2 regions of the Hydrogenophaga sp. T2 genome follow, and region 1 is predicted to be linked to the other one. Evidence: riboswitches for the same ligand, from Rfam matches in the RefSeq annotation. Region 1 holds a riboswitch; the other holds the start of a gene.

Evidence for each region. A riboswitch is a leader RNA that binds a small molecule or an ion and turns the genes downstream of it on or off. The one in region 1 is predicted to bind glycine.
Region 2: another riboswitch for glycine. It lies ahead of WDZ95_RS04235 (D-amino acid dehydrogenase); the one in region 1 lies ahead of gcvT (glycine cleavage system aminomethyltransferase GcvT).

The regions. Positions count from the first base shown of each region.
Region 1 covers NZ_JBBHZJ010000004.1:489,275-498,340, reverse strand. The annotation lists gene gcvP (aminomethyl-transferring glycine dehydrogenase) at 1-197, opposite strand, end outside; gene gcvH (glycine cleavage system protein GcvH) at 226-597, opposite strand; gene gcvT (glycine cleavage system aminomethyltransferase GcvT) at 629-1,753, opposite strand; glycine riboswitch at 1,808-1,911, opposite strand; glycine riboswitch at 1,925-2,020, opposite strand; gene WDZ95_RS12610 (hypothetical protein) at 2,055-2,561, opposite strand; gene WDZ95_RS12605 (FAD-dependent oxidoreductase) at 2,705-4,390, opposite strand; gene WDZ95_RS12600 (SDR family oxidoreductase) at 4,527-5,309, shown strand; gene WDZ95_RS12595 (EamA family transporter) at 5,310-6,251, shown strand; gene WDZ95_RS12590 (acyl-CoA thioesterase) at 6,248-6,670, shown strand; gene WDZ95_RS12585 (IclR family transcriptional regulator) at 6,680-7,432, opposite strand; gene WDZ95_RS12580 (Bug family tripartite tricarboxylate transporter substrate binding protein) at 7,540-8,511, shown strand; gene WDZ95_RS12575 (RraA family protein) at 8,556-9,066, shown strand, end outside.
Region 2 covers NZ_JBBHZJ010000002.1:137,872-146,937, reverse strand. The annotation lists gene rffA (dTDP-4-amino-4,6-dideoxygalactose transaminase) at 1-361, opposite strand, end outside; gene WDZ95_RS04260 (TDP-N-acetylfucosamine:lipid II N-acetylfucosaminyltransferase) at 358-1,422, opposite strand; gene WDZ95_RS04255 (glycosyltransferase family 2 protein) at 1,419-2,795, opposite strand; gene WDZ95_RS04250 (formyltransferase family protein) at 2,889-3,692, opposite strand; gene WDZ95_RS04245 (class I SAM-dependent methyltransferase) at 3,689-4,312, opposite strand; gene WDZ95_RS04240 (WbqC family protein) at 4,299-5,003, opposite strand; gene WDZ95_RS04235 (D-amino acid dehydrogenase) at 5,032-6,303, opposite strand; glycine riboswitch at 6,359-6,471, opposite strand; gene WDZ95_RS04230 (M20 aminoacylase family protein) at 6,583-7,788, opposite strand; gene WDZ95_RS04225 (Bug family tripartite tricarboxylate transporter substrate binding protein) at 7,788-8,786, opposite strand; gene WDZ95_RS04220 (LysR family transcriptional regulator) at 8,923-9,066, shown strand, end outside.

The sequences.
Region 1 (9,066 bases):
ACGGGCGCGGGCAGCTTCATGCCCTGGCTGCGCGCGATGCTGCGCGGCACGATGCTGTCGATCAGCGCGCGGCGCGAGGCCTCGCCGATCACCGACAGCATGTGGGCCTCGTCGGCCTCGGTGAGGCCGATGTGGCGGGCGACGAACTCGCTGGCGTTCTCGAGTTCACCCAGGGGTTTGACGGCGGGCATGAGCATGGCTCGGGCTTTCAGGCAGGGGCGGTGGTCAGTTGTTCGCGGCGAAGGCGTCGTAGGCGGTCTTGTCGAGCAGCGCGTCCACCTGCGAGGCGTCGCTGAGCTGCACCTTGAAGAACCAGCCGGCGCCCAGCGGGTCGCTGTTGGCGAGCGCCGGGTCGGCGCGCAGGGCTTCGTTGACCTCGGTGACGGTACCGCTCACGGGCATGTAGACGTCGGCCGCGGCCTTCACCGACTCGACCACGCCGGCCACGTCTTTCTGGGCAAAGGCCTTGCCCACCTCGGGCAGTTCGACGAAGACCACGTCGCCGAGCGCGTCCTGCGCGTGGTGGGTGATGCCGACCGTGGCGACGTTGCCGTCCACGGTGATCCATTCATGGTCTTCGGTGTACTTGGTGGTCATGAGGAAAGCTCCTGGGGGATGAGGGGAAGGATCAGCCGCGGTGGTAGCGGTTGGGCACGAAGGGCATGGGCGCCACCACCATGGGCACGGCCTTGCCGCGCACCAGCGCGTTCACGCGGGTGCCGGGGGCGGCGAACGCCGGCGGCAGGTAGCCCATGGCGATGGGCTGGTTGATGGTAGGGCCGAGCAGGCCGCTGGTGACTTCGCCCAGTCGCTCGCCCGCTTCGCTCTGCAGTTCGGTGTGCTCGCGCACCGGCACGCGCTCCTGCGCGATCAGGCCCACGCGCACGCGCTCGGGCGGGGCGGTGCCGTCGAGCTGGGCGAGCACGCGCGCAGCGCCCGGGAAGCCGCCCGCGCGCGCGCCGCCGCTGCGGCGCACCTTCTGCATGGCCCAATTCAGGCCGGCTTCCACGGGCGTGGTGGTGGTGTCGATGTCGTTGCCATAGAGGCACAGGCCGGCTTCGAGGCGCAGCGAGTTGCGCGCGCCCAGGCCGATGGGCTGCACCTCGGGCTGCGCGAGCAGCGCGCGCGCGAAGGCCTCGGTGTCGGCCGCGGCCAGCGAGAGCTCGAAGCCGTCTTCGCCGGTGTAGCCGCTGCGCGTGACGAACAGCGGCCGGCCCTGCCATTCGAAGGCCGCGCCGGTCATGAACACCAGCTTTTCCACGCCGGGCAGCAGGCGCTGCAGCGCGGTCACGGCCTGCGGGCCCTGCAGCGCGAGCAGGCCGCGGTCGAATTGGGGTTCGATGGTGCAGCGCTGGCCGATGCGCTGCTGCATGTGCGCGAGGTCGCCGTGCTTGCAGGCGCCGTTGACGATCACGAACAGGTGGTCCTCGCGGTTCACGAACATCAGGTCGTCGACGATGGTGCCCTCGTCGGTGAGCAGCAGGCCGTAGCGCTGCTTGCCCGGCGCCAGGCCGATCACGTCGACCGGCATCAGGCTTTCGAAGGCGGCCGCGGCCTCGGGGCCCGACAGGCGCAGCTGGCCCATGTGCGACACGTCGAACAGGCCGGCGGCGTTGCGCGTGTGCTGGTGCTCTGCCATGAGGCCCGCGGGGTACTGCACCGGCATGCTGTAGCCCGCGAAGGGCACCATGCGCGCACCGAGTTCGAGGTGCAGTGCGTGCAGCGGGGTCTGGAGAAGTTCGGTGGAGGACAAGGCGGACTCGCTGGCAGGGCAGGCCCCTCGCGGGGCGAAACACGGCGTGCCGTGTGCTGCCCCGCTGTCCGCTTTACCTGAGAGATTCACGCGGGCGATGCCGCGCTTGCTCCTTCGGTGGGCCGCATCGTGTGGGGCCTCTCTCCAGGGGGGATCGCCTGCCTTGCGGCGGGCGTTTGCCAGTCCTTTTGCCTGAGCGTTCGGGGCCGTTGCGGCCTCCTGCGCCTTCGGCGGCTCCACGCGGGAGCTCTCTCCTGAGCAACGCCGCGGATTCTAGTGCAGTCGACGCGGGTGGCGTTGCTCAGACCCCGAGCGGGGCCGATTCCGGCAGCAGTTTGGCCAGCCGCGCGCTGACCGCCAGCGCCCGCTCGCGGCCTGCGACGCGCTCGATCTCGGCCAGCATCTCGCGGCCCACGGCGACCATGCTCGGGGCGTCGCGCGCTTCACGGAGTGCGTCGCGCAGGCGCTCGGCCATCTGCCGGTCGCGCGGCGCGAACATGCGGTCCGAGAGATCGAACAGGAACATGCGCGCGCTGGCCAGCGAGCGCGGGCCGCTGAAATCGTCGACCGAGCCCTGCACCGCGAGGCCCGGTGACGGGGCCGGGGCGGGCGGCGGGCGGTCGTCCAGCAGGTAGCCGCCCGCGATCAGCGATTCGACGATGGCCTTGCCGTCGCCGTGGAAGAGGGCATGCAGCGAGGCGGTGGATTTGCGGCCGTCGGCCACGAGCAGGATCGCGCGCTCGCGCTGGCCCAGGGTGCGCTGGCCGGGTTGCAGCTCGGCCCGGCCCTTGTCGGTCTTGTTGAGCATGGGTGTGGCAGGGAGTGCTACGGATGACGCAGCACTCTGCGCAGGCCGCATGACGTTCGCGTGTCATGCGGGCGCAAAAAAGCCGCCCGCAGGCGGCTTTCGCGGAGGGATGTGAACGAACGCACATCCCGCGCCGCGGCGCGTCACATCCCCGCGTAGTTCGGCCCGCCCCCGCCCTCGGGCGTGACCCACACGATGTTCTGCGTCGGGTCCTTGATGTCGCAGGTCTTGCAGTGCACGCAGTTCTGCGCGTTGATCTGCAGCCGGTCGGCGCCGTCCTCGGTCTTGACGTACTCGTACACGCCCGCGGGGCAGTAGCGGCTCTCGGGGCCCGCGTACTTGGCGAGGTTGATCTTCACCGGCACGCCCGCGTCCTTGAGCGTGAGGTGGGCGGGCTGCTGTTCTTCGTGGTTGGTGTTGCTCACGAACACGCTGCTCAGGCGGTCGAAGGTGAGCTTGCCGTCGGGCTTGGGGTAGGCGATCTTTTCGCACTCGGCCGCGGGTTTGAGGTACAGGTGGTCGGCCTTCTCGCGGTGCAGCGACCACGGCGGGCTCTTGAAGCCCAGGCGCGGCAGCAGCCAGTGCTCGATGCCCACCATGAGGCCGCCGATGAGGTTGCCGTACTTGAACCAGCTCTTGAAGTTGCGCGAGCTCTCGAGCTCTTCGCGCAGCCAGCTCCGGTCGAAGGCCGCGGGGTAGGCGGCCAGTTCGTCGTGCTGGCGGCCGGCCTGCACGGCCTCGAAGGCGGCTTCGGCGCAGAGCATGCCGCTCTTGATCGCCGCGTGGCTGCCCTTGATGCGTGCGCCGTTGAGGTAGCCCGCGTCGCAGCCCACCAGCGCGCCACCCGGGAACACCGACTTGGGCAGGCTCATGAGGCCGCCCGTGGTGATGGCGCGCGCGCCGTAGCTCAGGCGCTTGCCGCCTTCGAGGAACTGGCGGATGCGCGGGTGCGTCTTCCAGCGCTGCATTTCCTCGAACGGGCTCAGCCAGGGGTTGCTGTAGTTCAGGCCGGTCACCAGGCCCAGCGTGACCTTGTTGTCCTCGAGGTGGTAGAGGAAGCCACCGCCGTAGGTGTCGTTCTTCATGGGCCAGCCCGCGGTGTGCACCACCAGGCCGGGCTTGTGCTTGGCCGGGTCGATCTCCCAGAGCTCCTTCACGCCGATGGCATAGGCCTGCGGGTCCTTGCCTTCGTCGAGGTGGAACTTGGCGATCAGCTGCTTGCCCAGGTGGCCGCGCGCGCCCTCGGCGAACACGGTGTACTTCGCGTGCAGCTCCATGCCGAGCTGGAAGTTCTCGTTGGGCTGGCCGTCCTTGCCCACGCCCAGGTTGCCGGTGGCCACGCCCTTGACCGAGCCGTCTTCGTTGTAGAGCACTTCGGCGGCCGCGAAGCCGGGGAAGATCTCCACGCCCAGGGCCTCGGCCTGCTGGCCCAGCCAGCGCACCACGTTGCCCAGGCTGATCACGTAGTTGCCGTCGTTGTGGAAGTTGTTCGGGATCAGGAATTTCGGGGTGTCGAAGGCGCCCGTCTCGGTGAGCCAGAGCAGCTGGTCGTCGCTCACGGGCTGGTTCAGCGGCGCGCCATCGGCCTTCCAGTTGGGCAGCAGCTCGGTGAGGGCCCGGGGATCCATCACGGCGCCCGAGAGGATGTGCGCGCCGGGCTCGGAGCCCTTCTCGAGCACGCAGACGTTGACCTCGGCGCCCTTCTCGGCAGCCAGTTGTTTCAGCCGGATCGCGGTGGACAGGCCGGCCGGGCCGCCGCCGACGATCACCACGTCGTATTCCATGGCTTCGCGGGGGCCGTACTGGGCCAGGATCTCGTCTTGCGTCATGGGGTCTCGCTCATAATGGTTGGCACACCCCCCGGATGCCCGCCTTTGCGGCGGCGTTCGTGTGTCCGGGGAGCGCGCATTTTATGCGGCGATGCAATAAATCGAACGGTCGTTCGCATTCCAGAGAGACCTCCCCATGGCGTACACCCTCGACCTGTCCGGCCGCGTGGCCCTGATCACCGGCGCGTCCAGCGGCCTGGGCGCCCAGTTCGCCAAGACGCTGGCGCGCGCCGGCGCGGCCGTGGTGCTGGCCAGCCGCCGCACCGACCGCCTCATGAACCTGCGCGCGCACATCGAGGCCGAGGGCGGCGCGGCGCACGTGGTGGCGCTCGACGTGACCGACCTGGCCTCGATCCGAGCCGCGGTGGCGCACGCCGAGACCGAGGTCGGCCCGATCGACATCCTCATCAACAACTCGGGCGTGAGCACCACGCAGCGCCTGCAGGACGTGGCCGAGGCCGATTACGACTTCGTCTTCGACACCAACACCAAGGGCGCCTTCTTCGTGGCGCAAGAGGTGGGCAAGCGCATGATCGCGCGCGCCAAGGGCGCGGCCCCGGGCAGCTTCGTGGGCGGGCGCATCGTGAACGTCGCGTCCATGGCCGGGCTCAAGGTGCTGCCGCAGATCGGCGTGTACTGCATGAGCAAGGCCGCCGTGGTCCACATGACCAAGGCCATGGCGGTGGAGTGGGGCCGCTTCGGCATCAACGTGAACGCCATCTGCCCGGGCTACATCGATACCGAGATCAACCACGCGCACTGGCAGACCGAGCAGGGCCGCAAGCTGGTGGACATGCTGCCGCGCAAGCGCGTGGGCCAGCCGGCCGACCTCGACGCGCTGCTGGTGATGCTGTGCGCGAACGAAAGCCATTTCGTGAACGGTGCGGTGATCGCGGCCGACGACGGCTTCGGGGTCTGAATGACCGCGCTGGTGGTGCAGCGGCCGGGCGGCCTGCCGCCCGGCATGGTGACGGGTCTGGCCGCGGGCCTGGGCGCGGGCGCCTTCTGGGGTTCGGCCTTCATCGCGCCCGTGATCGTGCCCGAGTTCGGTTCGGTCGACGTCACCGTGGGCCGCTTCCTGGCCTGCGGGCTGCTCTCGCTCCTGCTGCTGCTCTGGGGCGCGCTGCGCGGTGAGGCGCGCTGGCCCACGGCGCCCCAGGCGCGCGCCGCGCTGGGCCTGAGCGTGCTGGGCTACACCGGCTACTACCTGCTGCTGGTGATCGCGATCCAGGCCGCGGGCGCGGCGCTGCCGGTGCTGATCATCGGCACCATCCCGGTGTGGATCATGCTGCTGGGCAAGCCGCAGGGCCTGCGCTGGCGCAGCCTGTTGCCGGGCCTGGTGCTCACGGCCGCGGGCATTGCGCTCATGGTGCGCGCCGACGCGCACGGTGCGGCGGGTGGCGGGGTGGGGTTGTGGCTGGGCGTGCTGTTCGCCGCGCTCGCCGCCGCCGCCTGGACCGCCTTCGGCCTGCTCAACGCGCGCTGGCTCACGCGCCACCCCGAGGTCAATTCCACCGTGTGGGCCAACTGGCTCGGGCTGGCCGCGGGCCTGGGTGCGCTGGCCATCTGGGCGGTGGCGGGCAGCCCGCTCGCCACGCTGCTGGCGCAGCCGCGCCTGGGCCTGTTCGTGGCCGTATGCGCGGTCACCGGCATCGGCTCGGCCTGGATCGCCTCGGTGCTCTGGAACATGGCGAGCCGGCGCCTGAGCGCCAGCCTCGCGGGCCAGCTCATCGTGAGCGAGACCGTGTTCGGCCTGCTCTACAACTTCGTCTGGAACGGGCAGTGGCCCGTGGCCCTGCAGTGGGCCGCGTGCGCGCTGTTCGTTGCCGGCATCCTCGCGTCCATCCGAGCCCACCGATGAAATTCGAACTGCCCGAGAAGAAGAAAGCCGTTCACACCATGCGCATCCCCATCCGCTGGGGCGACATGGACGCCATGGGCCACGTGAACAACACGGTGTACTTCCGCTACCTCGAAACCATCCGCATCGAGTGGATGCGCTCCATCGGCTGCCAGCCCGACCCGCAGGGCGAGGGGCCGGTGATCATCAACGCCTTCTGCACCTTCCACAAACAGCTCGAGTTCCCGGGCGAGGTGGTGGCGACCATGTTCGTGAGCGACGTGGGCCGAAGCAGCTTCGAGAGCTGGTGCACGCTCGAACGCGCCGACGTGCCGGGCGTGGTCTATGCGTCGGGCGGGGCGACCACGGTGTGGGTGGATTTCCCGAAACAGAAGTCGGCCCCCATTCCCGACAGCCTGCGCCAGCATCTGGTTGACTGAGGCGCCCCTTCAGGGGTGCCAGTTCGACAGCACCGGCGGCGTGTTGGCCGATCGGCTGCCCGCGAGCGCGTACGACAGCGCGTTGGCCGCGCGGATCACGTGCTGGGCGTGCTGGTCGAGCTTGCGTTTGGGCAGGCGCGAACTCGGGCCCGAGATGCACATCGAGCCCAGCAGCCGCCAGCCCAGGCCGAACACCGGCGCGGCCACGCTCGACACCTCGGGCTCTCGCTCGCCCAGCGAGAGGTGGTAGCCGCGCTGGCGGATGCCTTCGTAGGGCTCGCCGCGTTCGCCGCTGAAGGCCAGGATCACGCGGCCCGGCGCGCCCTTGTCGAGCGGCAGCCGCTCGCCGATGCGCACGTGGTGCCGCACCGAGTGCGGGCCTTCCACGCGTGAGATGCAGGCGCGGATGCTGCCTTCGCGCACATAGAACGACGCGCTTTCGCCGGTGAGCGCGACCAGCTCGCGCAGCACCGGCTCCACCACCAGGTTGACGTCGAAGCCGCGCTGGTAGCGCGCGCCCAGCCAACCCGTGGCCGGGCCCAGGCGCCACTGGCCGTCGTCTTCCTGAACCATGTAGTGCGACAGCGCGAGCGTGCGCGCCAGGCGCAGCACCGTGGTCTTGTGGATGCCCGTGCGCCGGCTCAGCTCGGCCAGCGAGAGCGTGGATTCGCCGGCCTGGAAGGCCTCCATCAGCGAGAGTGCGCGCGTCACCGCGGTGACGCCTTCGGCGGGTTCGGGCTCGGCCGGGGCAGGGTTTCGCATGTCGCACCTTGGTTCACTGAGTGAAACGGCATTGTACGCAGTGCAACCTTTGCCCAGAATCCGGCGCACAGCGAAGCGGTTCGCTGCACAACGATGGAGACAAGCCAGTGAACATTTCCCGCCGCCTTCTGACGGGCCTTGCCCTCGCCACCGCCTTCGTGGGCCTGTCCCATGCCCAGGCCTGGCCCAACAAGCCGATCCGCCTCGTGGTGCCGTTCCCCGCGGGCGGCGGCACCGACCTGATCGGGCGCGAACTCACGCAGAAGATCACCGAAGCCACCAAGTGGAACTTCGTGGTCGACAACCGCCCCGGCTCGGGCGGCAACATCGGCATCGATAACGTGGTGAAGTCGCCCGCCGACGGCTACAACCTGGTGCTGGGCCAGACCAGCAACCTCGCGATCAACGCCACGCTCTACGAGAAGCTGCCCTACGACCCGGTGAAAGACCTCACCCCGGTGTCGCTGGTGGCGAGCGCGCCGCTCACGCTGGTGGTGGCCACGAACTCCAAGTTCCGAACCCTGGCCGACGTGATCGCGGCCTCCAAGGCCAAGCCCGGCTCGATCAACTTCGCCACCTCGGGCAACGGCACCGTGGCCCACCTGGCCATGGAGCTGTTCCAGCGCGAGGCCGGCATCAAGCTCATGCACATCCCCTACAAGGGCGCGGCCCAGGGCATCAACGACGTGATGAGCGAGCGTGTCGAGGTTTATGTCTCGTCCATTCCCACGCTGCTGGGCCACATCAAGAACGGCAAGCTGCGTCCGCTCGCGGTCACCTCGCTCAAGCGCGTGGACGACCTGCCCGACGCGCCCACCATCGCCGAGTCCGGCTACAAGGGCTTCGAGGCCGTCACCTGGTTCGGCGTGCTCGGCCCGGCCAACCTGCCCAAGGACGTGGTGGCCCGCCTCAACACCGAGATCAACAAGGCCCTGCAGACGCCCGCGCTGCAGAAGCAGCTGAGCGATCAGGGCGCCGACGTGCTCGGCAGCACGCCCGAGGCCTTCGGCAAGCTGGTCCGTGACGACATCGTCCGCTGGGGCAAGGTCGTCAAGGAGTCCGGCGCCAAGATCGACTGAGGCCTGCCCGGTCCCCTCCTTTTCTCCCACCCCAGGAAACCACCGTGTCCCTTCCCGACATCGTGCGCGACTTCGATCGCGTGTCCCCCGAACTCGTGCAACAGGCCGGTGCCTACCAGGCCGCGATCCTGGCCGACGTGAACGGCCGCCGCGGCGCGCTGCACGGCCGCATCGCCGCGCTGCGCCCGTCCATGAAGGTGGCCGGCACCGCGTTCACCGTGGAGGTGCGCCCGGGCGACAACCTCATGATCCATGCCGCCATGTCGCTCGCGAAACCGGGCGACGTGCTGGTCATCGACGGCAAGGGCGACCAGACCGCCGCGCTCATGGGCACCATCATGATGACCGCCTGCCGCAAGCTCGGCATCGCGGGCGTGGTGGTCGACGCCGCGGTGCGCGACTCGCTCGAGATCGAGGAGATGGGCTTTCCGGTGTTCAGCGTGGGCACCAACCCCAACGGCCCGACCAAGCAGGTGGGCGGGCGCATCGGCCACCCGGTGTCGGTGGGCGGTGTCACCGTGCACCCGGGCGACCTGGTGGTGGGCGACGCCGACG
Region 2 (9,066 bases), on a different contig from region 1:
AGGTGAACGAGGGCACGATCACCTCGTCGCCCTCGCGGATGTCGAGCAGCAGCGCCGCGAGTTCGAGCGCGTCGGTGCACGAGGTCGTCATCAGCGCCTTGTGAAAGCCGTAGCGCTGCTCGAAGAAGGCGTGGCAGCGCTGGGTGAACAGGCCGTCGCCCGAGATCTTGCCCGAGGCCACGGCCTCCGCGATGTAGACCAGCTCGCGACCGTGCAGGTAGGGCTTGTTGAAGGGGATGGGCGCGGGCGCGGCCAGGGCCGTGGGCAGGCCCGCGGGCAGCGCGGCGGGCAGGGCGGCGGGCGGGCGTTTTGGCGGCACGGGGCGCAGCGGGTGCGGGCCGATGTTCTGCGGCGTGATCATGCGGGGCTCCTCGGGGCGAACAGCGCGGCCAGGCCTTGCACCAGGCGCGCCTCGCTGTGGTGCTCGCGCAGCAGCGCGGCGTTGTGCGCGCGCGTGGCCTCGTCGAGCGGTTCGGCGTTGAATTCGGCCAGGGTGAACAGGCGCACGCCCAGGCTGGCGAGCTGGCGGCTGTGGCTTTGCTCGGGCCGCGCATACACCTTCTTGCCCAGGCTCAGCAGCGTCACGGCGTTGCCCAGGCCCTGTTGCCGGTTGTGGTGCAGCACGGCGGCGTCGATGCGGCCGAGGAAGGCGTTGTAGTCGGCCAGCGGCATCAGCGTGGTGATGGCGTGGAAGTCGGCGCCGAACTGGCCGCGGCCGTTGGCGATCACGAGATCGCGGTAGGCCGGGTCGCCGTAGGCGAGCGGGCAGTGCACTTCCATGCCCGGTTGCCAGTGGCGCGTGAGGCGCGCGAACACCTCGAGGTGGCAGTTGCTCTCGGTGGCCGAGTTGCCCACCAGGATGCGCAGCGGCCCGGGTTCGCGCGGCGCCAGCGGCGCGCTGCTCGCGAGGTTGGACGGGTAGGTGAAGCAGACCAGGCGCTCGCCGCGAAAGCCGTAGCGCTCGTGCGCCACGTCCATGTCGCCGGGCAGGCCCACCGCGCCGCCGAGCTGGGTGATGACGGCGCGGCGCAGCGCCTCGTTCTGTTCGTGGCCCGGCGTGCGGGCCTGCCACTGCGCGTCGTAGAGGTCGCCGCCCCAGATCACCCAGTGGCTCTTGCGCGCCAGCGAGGGCAGGGCGTAGAGCAGGCGCAGCACGCGCTCGGACCACAGGCCGTGGATCACGATGCGCTCGGCCGCGAACAGCGCCTGCAGCAGGCGCGGCTCGTCGTGTTCGCCGGCGATCCAGTCGAGCGGCTGGTCGGCGCGCAGACCGAAGTCGCTGCGCGGCGCGCCGAGCAGGCAGAAGCGGTGTTCGCTTGCGTCGAAGTGGCGCAGCACGAAGTCGACGAAGGGCGCAATGAATTTGTCGGGCACCATGAGGTGCACCGTGCGCGCGGCGCGGGTCTCGACGGCGGCGCTCATCCCGTCGCCTCCGCGGGGGCGGCGCAGGCCTCGACCACCAGCGCGTCGGCGCCCGCACCCGCGGCGCGCGCGGGCAGTTCGGGCACCAGGGCCGCGATCTGCGCGGCGGCGGCGTCGAGCCGGGCCGGGTGCAGGCCCGCGAACACCAGGCGCGGTTGATCGAGCCGCAGCTGCGGCGCGAGCGCGGCCAGCGCCACCACGGGCGCACGCGGGCCGTCCCAGGCGTTGGGGGCCAGGTGCACGGCGTCGAAGAGCGCACCGCCCAGGCCGTCGAGCGCGGGCAGGCGCGTGTGGTGGGCGTCGAAGGCCACGTCGGTCCAGGGCGCGTGGCCGGGGCCGTCGCCGCCGCGCAGCGCCAGCGCCTCGCCGTCCGCGGCCTGCACCAGCAGCGCCAGCGCCTGCGTGTGGGCGTCGTCGCCCAGCGCGAGCACACGCGCGCCGCGGTGCGTGTCCAGCCACTGCCACCAGTCCCAGAGCAGTTCGGGGTCGAGCGCCTCCAGCGTGCTGGCCGGCAGTTCGCGCAGCAGCGCGGGCACGGCCAGCGCCAGGCGCGCGGCGGTCCAGGGCGAGGCGGCGGCCTCGGCCGGCGCGGGGACCGCGGGCGTGGCGTGCAGGCCGTCGGCCTCGGGCTCGTCGATGCGCGGCAGCGGCCGCTTGGCGAGCACGATGCGCGCGCATTCGCGCTGCCTGGGCGACGACAGGCTCTGCGCCTCGCCCGCGAGCCGGTGGTGCGAGCCCGGGTTGCTCTCGGTGTAGCAGTAGGCGCGCACCGGCAGGTAGCGCCAGCGCCGCGTCTGGTCGAGCATGGGGTAGGCGATGGCCAGGTCGCAGGCGGCGTCGAGCCAGCGGCCGTCGGGGTACTGGAAATGGCCGTGCGGCACGCGCGCGAGCAGCGCGGCGCGGAAGCTGAAGAGGTGGCTGCTGAGCCAGGGCTGCTGGCGCGGCGGCACGTAGCGGTTGAGCGGGCCGTTCTCGCCGAAGCGGCCCTGGTCGCTCAGGTAGTTGGTCCACACCACGTCCTCGCCCTGCTGGTAGGCGCGCACGAGCTGTTCGAGCACGGTGATGTCGATCAGCAGGTCGTCGGCGTCGACCACGGCCACGGCCTCGTAGCCGGGCGCGAGCGCGCGCAGGTGCACGCTGGCGTTGTGGGCCTTGCCCATGCGTTCGGGGTTGCGCACGAAGTGGTGGCGCCCGGGCAGCCAGCGCTGCAGCGCGGCCTGGGCGATGCGGTCGGTGCCGTCGTCGGAGGCGTCGTCCACGAACAGCACGTGCGCGTTCGCGAGCGTCTGGCGCGCGATCGAGCGGATGTTGTCCTCCACGTAGGCCGCGCAGTTGCGGCCGGTGGTGAAGACGAGCAGGGGGGAGCGGTCCATGGGTTGCCGGGTGCCACGGGTGGACAAAGCACTGGCAGGCAGTGTAGGCAGCGCCCCCGCGGCGCAGGCGCGGAGAAACGGGGCGGAAACCCGTCAGTTCGGCGGTTCGGCGGGCGGCGGTGCGGCCTCGTCCTCGAGCTCGAGGCGCAGGTACACGCGGCGGCCGGTGGCCGGGTCGGTGAGGTGCAGCAGGCGGCTGTCGGGCAGGAAGCTGCGGCCGCGCAGCAGGTTGATCAGGTCGCCCGCGCGCCAGGTGCTGTCGGGGTCGAGTGCGGCGCCGGCCGCGAAATCGGCCGCGCTGTGGTAGCTGGCCGGCGCGTCGGCCGTGGCCGTGGGCGCGGGCTGCGCCGGGTCGCGCAGCCAGGGCAGCAGCTCGTCGAAGGCGCTCGCGGCGAGGTCGTCGAGCCGGCGCTGCAGGCTGCGCGCGGTGTCGCCGGGCGCGATGTCGAGGGCGCGCTGCAGCAGCAGGGGGCCGTGGTCCACGCGTTCGTCCACCCAGTGCAGGCTCACGCCGGTGCGGCGGTCGCCCTGGATCAGGGCCCAGTTCACCGGGTAGGCGCCGCGGTGCGCGGGCAGCAGGCTGTAGTGCAGGTTGAGGGTGCCGCGCCGCGGCCGCGCGAGCCAGGGCGCGGGCATCAGGTGCTTCCAGCTCAGCAGCAGGTGCAGCTCGGCCTCGGGCAGATCGTGCGGTTGCAGGCCGGGGCCGAAGCGGTGCAGCGGCAGGCCCGCGGCCTTGCACAGCCCGGCCACGCCGGGCCACCAGCGCTGGCCGTTGTCCTGCGTGGTCACCACGGCCACCAGCGCAATGCCGCCCCGCGCGTGCTCGTCGATCAGCCGCTGCAGCAGGCGGTGGCCAATTTCGTGGTCGACGAAGGCAATGAGGGGGGTGGGCTTCATTGGCGCACGATGAGGGTGAACTCCCACAGCCCGTAGTCGTGCAGCAGCGCGACCTGGCGCGAATAGCGGCGCTTGCAGAGGTCGAACAGGCGGCAGGGGTCGGCGTAGTAAAGGTCGGGCCGCATCTTGTCGGCGTCGGAATAGCTGGTGAGGCAGTTGAAGGCGAAGCCCGCGCGGCTGGTTTCGTGCAGCACGTCGAGCGTGGCCACGATGTGCTCGAACCAGGCCTCGTCGGGCGTGTTCAGGCGCACGCTGAAGATGCCGCTGGCCAGGCCCACGTCGGCCACGCGGTCGGGCCGCGCGGCCTCGATGAAGCGCGCGTTCGCGCGGCCCGCGTGGCGCTCGCGCGCCGCGGCCACCATGGGCGCGGCCACGTCCACGCCCAGGTAGTCGGCCTCACGGCCGCGCGCCACCAGGAAGTCGAGCAGCGCGCCGTAGCCGCAGCCCAGGTCGTTGATCGAAGGCGCAGCCAGGCCGTCGGCCACGCGCAGCAACTGCTCGAAGCGCAGCCACTGGCCCTGCTCGCCGTTCCAGTCCACGCCCTGCGGCGTCTGGCCGTGGCGCGCGATCTTGTCGGCGTAGTAGCCGGCCAGCGGGGCCAGCAGGTCAGGAGCGGTCATGGGGCACGTGCTTCATGTGACGGGCCGATTGTGGCCCGCAGTGGAACAGCAGGTCGAGCACGCTGAGCTCGTGCACGAAATCGCCCCAGAGCTGGGGGTAGGCGGGGTAGCCGCCGTAGTCGAACCAGTGCACGCGCAGGCCGCGTTCGGTGAACACGGCCTCGTCGAGGTAGTCGCGCGCGGCCGGGCCCGACACGTAGTCGGTGCCGCCGGCCTGGCGCACCAGGTCGGCCAGGCGCTCGCTCTTGCCCTCGGCCAGCGTGTAGTCCCACGAGTTGCGCAGCACGGTGGTGATGCCCAGGTAGGCGCACACGGCCTCGATCAGTTGCCGGTTGAGCGCCGACAGGTGCGTGTGCGGCGCGCCGAGGTAGATCGGCTCGAGCCAGGCCGCGATGGCCTCGAAGTGCGGCGCGCGCCGGTAGTTGAGCGTGAGCGCGCGCCAGTGGTCGGCGGCCCATTCGGTGCCGTCGATCTCGGTCTCGCGGATGGCCTGGTGGTAGCGCCCGCTCGCCCGCACCGGCACCGTGAGCCACTGCGGGCCCTGCGGTGTCTTGATGCGGTTGCGGTTGCGCCAGTCGCGCCGCGTGTACTGCATGTCGTCGTACAGCACGAACTCGTCGACCGAGGCGATGAGGTCGAAGTAGCCCTTCCAGGGGATGTAGTTGGACTGGACGATGGCGACCTTTTTCACCGGCGCATTGTTGCAGGTCTGCGTGGCCTCAGCCCGCGCGCCGCGCCGGCTCGAGCGGGTGCGCCAGCGGCCGCCCGCCCGCGCGCGCGCTGCCGCTCACGAGCTCGCCCAGCAGGTCGGCCGTGGCCGCGCTGAGCGTCCAGCCCAGGTGGCCGTGGCCGGTGTTGTAGAACACGTTGGCGCGGCGGCCGCGGCCCACGCGCGGCATCATGTCCGGCATCATGGGCCGCAGGCCGGCCCAGGGCACCACCTGGCGCGTGCTCACGCCGGGGAAGCATTGCTGCACCCAGTCCACCAGCGGGCGGATGCGGTCGGCGCGGATGTCGCGGTTGAAGCCGTTGAACTCGGCCGTGCCCGCCACGCGGAAGCGGTCGGGGCCGAGGCGGCTGGTCACGAGTTTGGTCTCGTCGTCGAGCAGGCTCACCGTGGGCGCGGCGGCGCGGCTGGCCTCGTCGGTGAGGTTCACCGTGATCGAATAGCCCTTGACCGGGTACACGTTGATGCGATCGCCGAGCTGCGCCGCGAGCGCGCGGCTGTTCACGCCCGCGCAGACCACGAGCGCGTCGAAGGCGTGTTCCTCGTGGCCGTGTTCGCCGGCCAGCGTCACCGTGGCGCGGCGGTCGTCGCTGCGCAGCGAACGCACCTCGCGGCCGTACACGGTGCGCACGCCCAGGCGCTCGCAGGCCGCGGCCAGGCCTTGCGTGAAGCGGTGGATGTCGCCGGTGGAATCGCTTTCGGTGTAGTAGCCGCCGTGGTAGGTGCCGGCCAGCGTGGGCTCGATGGCGCGCATCTCCTCGGGCGTCACGGCGCGGCGCTGCAGGCCGCCTGCGGCGAGCAGGCGCGACACGCGGCCTGCGTGTTCGAAGCCCTGGCGGTCGCGGTAGATGTGCAGGATGCCTTCGCGGCGGTGGTCGAAGTCGATGCCCTCGCGCTCGGCCCAGTCGAACAGGTGCGCGCGCGCGGCGATCGCCAGCCGCGTGGTCTCGATGGTGTTGGCCTCGTAGCGCGGGATGCTGGCGATGAATTCCGCGAACCAAGACAGCTTGTGCCAGCCCGGCCGCGGGTTCACGAGCAGCGGTGCGTCCTGGCGCAGCATCCACTTGAGGCCCTTGAGCAGGGTGGAGGGATGGGTCCAGGTCTCGGCGTTCGAGGCCGAGAGCTGGCCGCCGTTGGCGAACGAGGTCTCCATCGCGGCGTAGCGGTGCCGCTCGAAGAGCGTGACGGCGAAGCCGCGGCGGGCCAGGGCGTAGGCGGTGGTGATGCCGGTGATGCCACCACCGATGACGGCAAAGGATTTCATGGATGCGCTCCAGGCGTCGGACGAGGATGTGGGCAGACCGCGCAACCGCGCGGTCTGCGCCCCCTCTGTCCGGTACCTGAGAGATTCACCCTGCGCGCGGGCCGCGGCGGGGCTTGCTCCTTCGGTGTGCCGGCTGACGAAGCGCGGCAACTCTTCAGAGTGTTGAGCGCACGGGCCGGTCCTGGGGCCTGAGAGTTTCCGGGGCGGTTGCTCCTTCGGCGCCGCGCCGGGGGGCGCGGGCTCTCCCGGTCCGTGCGGGGAAATGCGGTGCGCGTGAGATCAGCCAGACGCCTTCAGGTAATCGGCCACCAACCGTGTCCACAGTTGCGCGCCGGGTTCGATGATCGCGTCGTTGAAGTCGTAGCCCGGGTTGTGCACCGAGCAGGCGCCCGGCGTGCCGGGGCCGCCGTTGCCCACGAACACGTAGCAGCCGGGCACGGCTTCGAGCATGAAGGCGAAGTCTTCGCTCGCGGTGAGCGGCGCGGCCTCGGTGTTCACGCGCGCTGCGCCGAACAGCTCGCGCGCCAACCCGGCGGCGAGCCGGGTTTCGGCGGGCGTGTTCACGAGCACGGGATAGCCCTCGCGCCAGTCGATCAGGGCCTTCACCTTGAAGCTCGCGGCCTGCAGCTGCACCAGTTCGGTGATGCGCTCGCGCAGCAGCGCGCGCACTTCGCGGTCGAGCGCGCGCACGCTGAGCTCGAGCGTGGCCTCCTCGGGAATCACGTTGTTGGCCTGGCCCGCGTGCAGCGCGCCCACCGTGACCACCGCACTGTGCAGCGGGTCCACGTTGCGCGAGACCACGGTCTGCAGCGCGGTGACGACGGCCGCCGCGGCCACCACGGTGTCGGCGGTGGTCTGCGGCATCGCGCCGTGACCGCCCACGCCCTGCAGCCGGATGGTGACGTTGTCGCTCGAAGCCATGCTGGCCCCGGTGCGGAAGTGGAAGTGGCCGGCCTCGATGCCGGGGATGTTGTGCAGCGCGTACACCGCGTCGCAGGGAAAGCGCTCGAACAGGCCGTCGCGCATCATGGCCTGCGCGCCCGCCGCACCTTCTTCGGCGGGCTGGAAGATCAGGTGCAGCGTGCCGTCGAAGTCCAGGTCTTCGGCGATGAAGCGCGCCGCCGCGAGCAGCGTCGCGGTGTGGCCGTCGTGGCCGCAGGCGTGCATCAGGCCCGCGCGCCGGCTGCCCCATTCGCGGCCCGGGGCTTCGGCGATGGGCAGCGCGTCCATGTCGGCGCGAATGCCCAGGCGGCGTGTGCCCTGGCCGCGCCGCAGCACGCCCACCACACCGGTGCCGCCGATGCCGGTGTGCACGGTGTAGCCCCAGGCGCGCAGCTTGTCGGCCACCAGGGCCGCGGTGCGGTGCTCCTGGAACGCGAGCTCGGGGTGGGCGTGGATGTCGCGGCGCAGGCGGATGAACTCGCCGATGCGCGCCGACATCGCCTGCGCGAGGTAGGGCGCGCCGGCCTCTGCGACGGCCGCCATCACTGCGCCTGCAGGTGGATGGACTTGGCGATGGCGCGGTACTTCTCCGTGTTGTCCGCGTACACCCGGGCCACGGCCGCGAGCGGCTGCGGGCGCGGAACCACCATGGCCTGGGCTTCGAGCGCGGCGCGGATCTCGGGGTCGTTGGCGACCTCGCTGAGCGCCTTGTGCAGCGCCTGCACGACGGGCTCGGGCGTGTCCTTGCGCACGAAGTAGCCCGACCAGGTGTCGAACACGAAGCCCTTGAGCCCGGGCGAGGCGCTCAGCGGCGCGGCGTTCCTGAACGCGTCCTGGGGTTCGGCCGAGAGCACGCCCACCACCTTGAGCTTGCCCTCGCTGACCATGCCGATCTGCCCCTTGCCGTAGGGCGTGATGAAGAAGTCGACCTGGCTGCCCATGATGTCCTGGAACGCGGGCGCGCTGCCCTTGTAGGGCACGTGGGTCATGGCGATGCCGGTGAGCTTGGCCAGGTGCTCGCCGAGCAGGTGGTACATGGAGCCCGGGCCCACGCTGGCGAAGGTCAGGGGCCGGCCCTCGGCCGCGCTCTTGCGGGCGAAGGCCAGCAACTCGTCGCCGTTGTTCGCGGGCAGGTCCTTGCGCGCGAACACCGCCATCGGGTTCACAGTGATCATCTGCACCAGGCGGAAGTCTTCGCTCTTGTACTTGAGCGCCGAGGCCGAGAGCGGCGCGAGCACCAGTTCGTTGGGCGAGCCCTGGAAGATCACATGGCCGTCGGCCGGGCTGTTGAGCAGCTTCTGCGCCGCGATGCCGCCGCTGGCGCCGCCCAGGTTCTCCACCACCACGGGCTGGCCCAGGTGCCTGGCCAGCGTGCCGCTCAGGGTGCGCGCGATCACGTCGGACACACCACCGGCCGGGTAGGGCACGAGCAGCGTCACGGGGCGCGAGGGGAAGGTCTGGGCGAGGGCGGCGCCGGTCAGCGCGAGGCCGGCCAGAACGGCCGCGGTGCGGCGGAGGAAGGTGCGTTTGCAGGCGGTCATGGCGGTGGGGGGTGTGGGCGGGTTGCCTGTCCGATGAGCAGGTGAGCGGCATGCTAGGCAGCGCCCTACCATGTGTCCAATGCATTATTTTCTTGATAATGATTCAAGAAGCGCATTCGCTTGACCGGGGCCCCGCATGAACATCCGCCACCTCGAACACTTCCTGGCCGTGGCCGAAACCGGCTCGTTCAGCCGCGCGGCCGAGCGGCTGCACCTCACGCAATCGGCACTGAGCCGCAGCATCCAGTCGCTCGAGGACGAGGTGAGCGGGCGGCTGCTG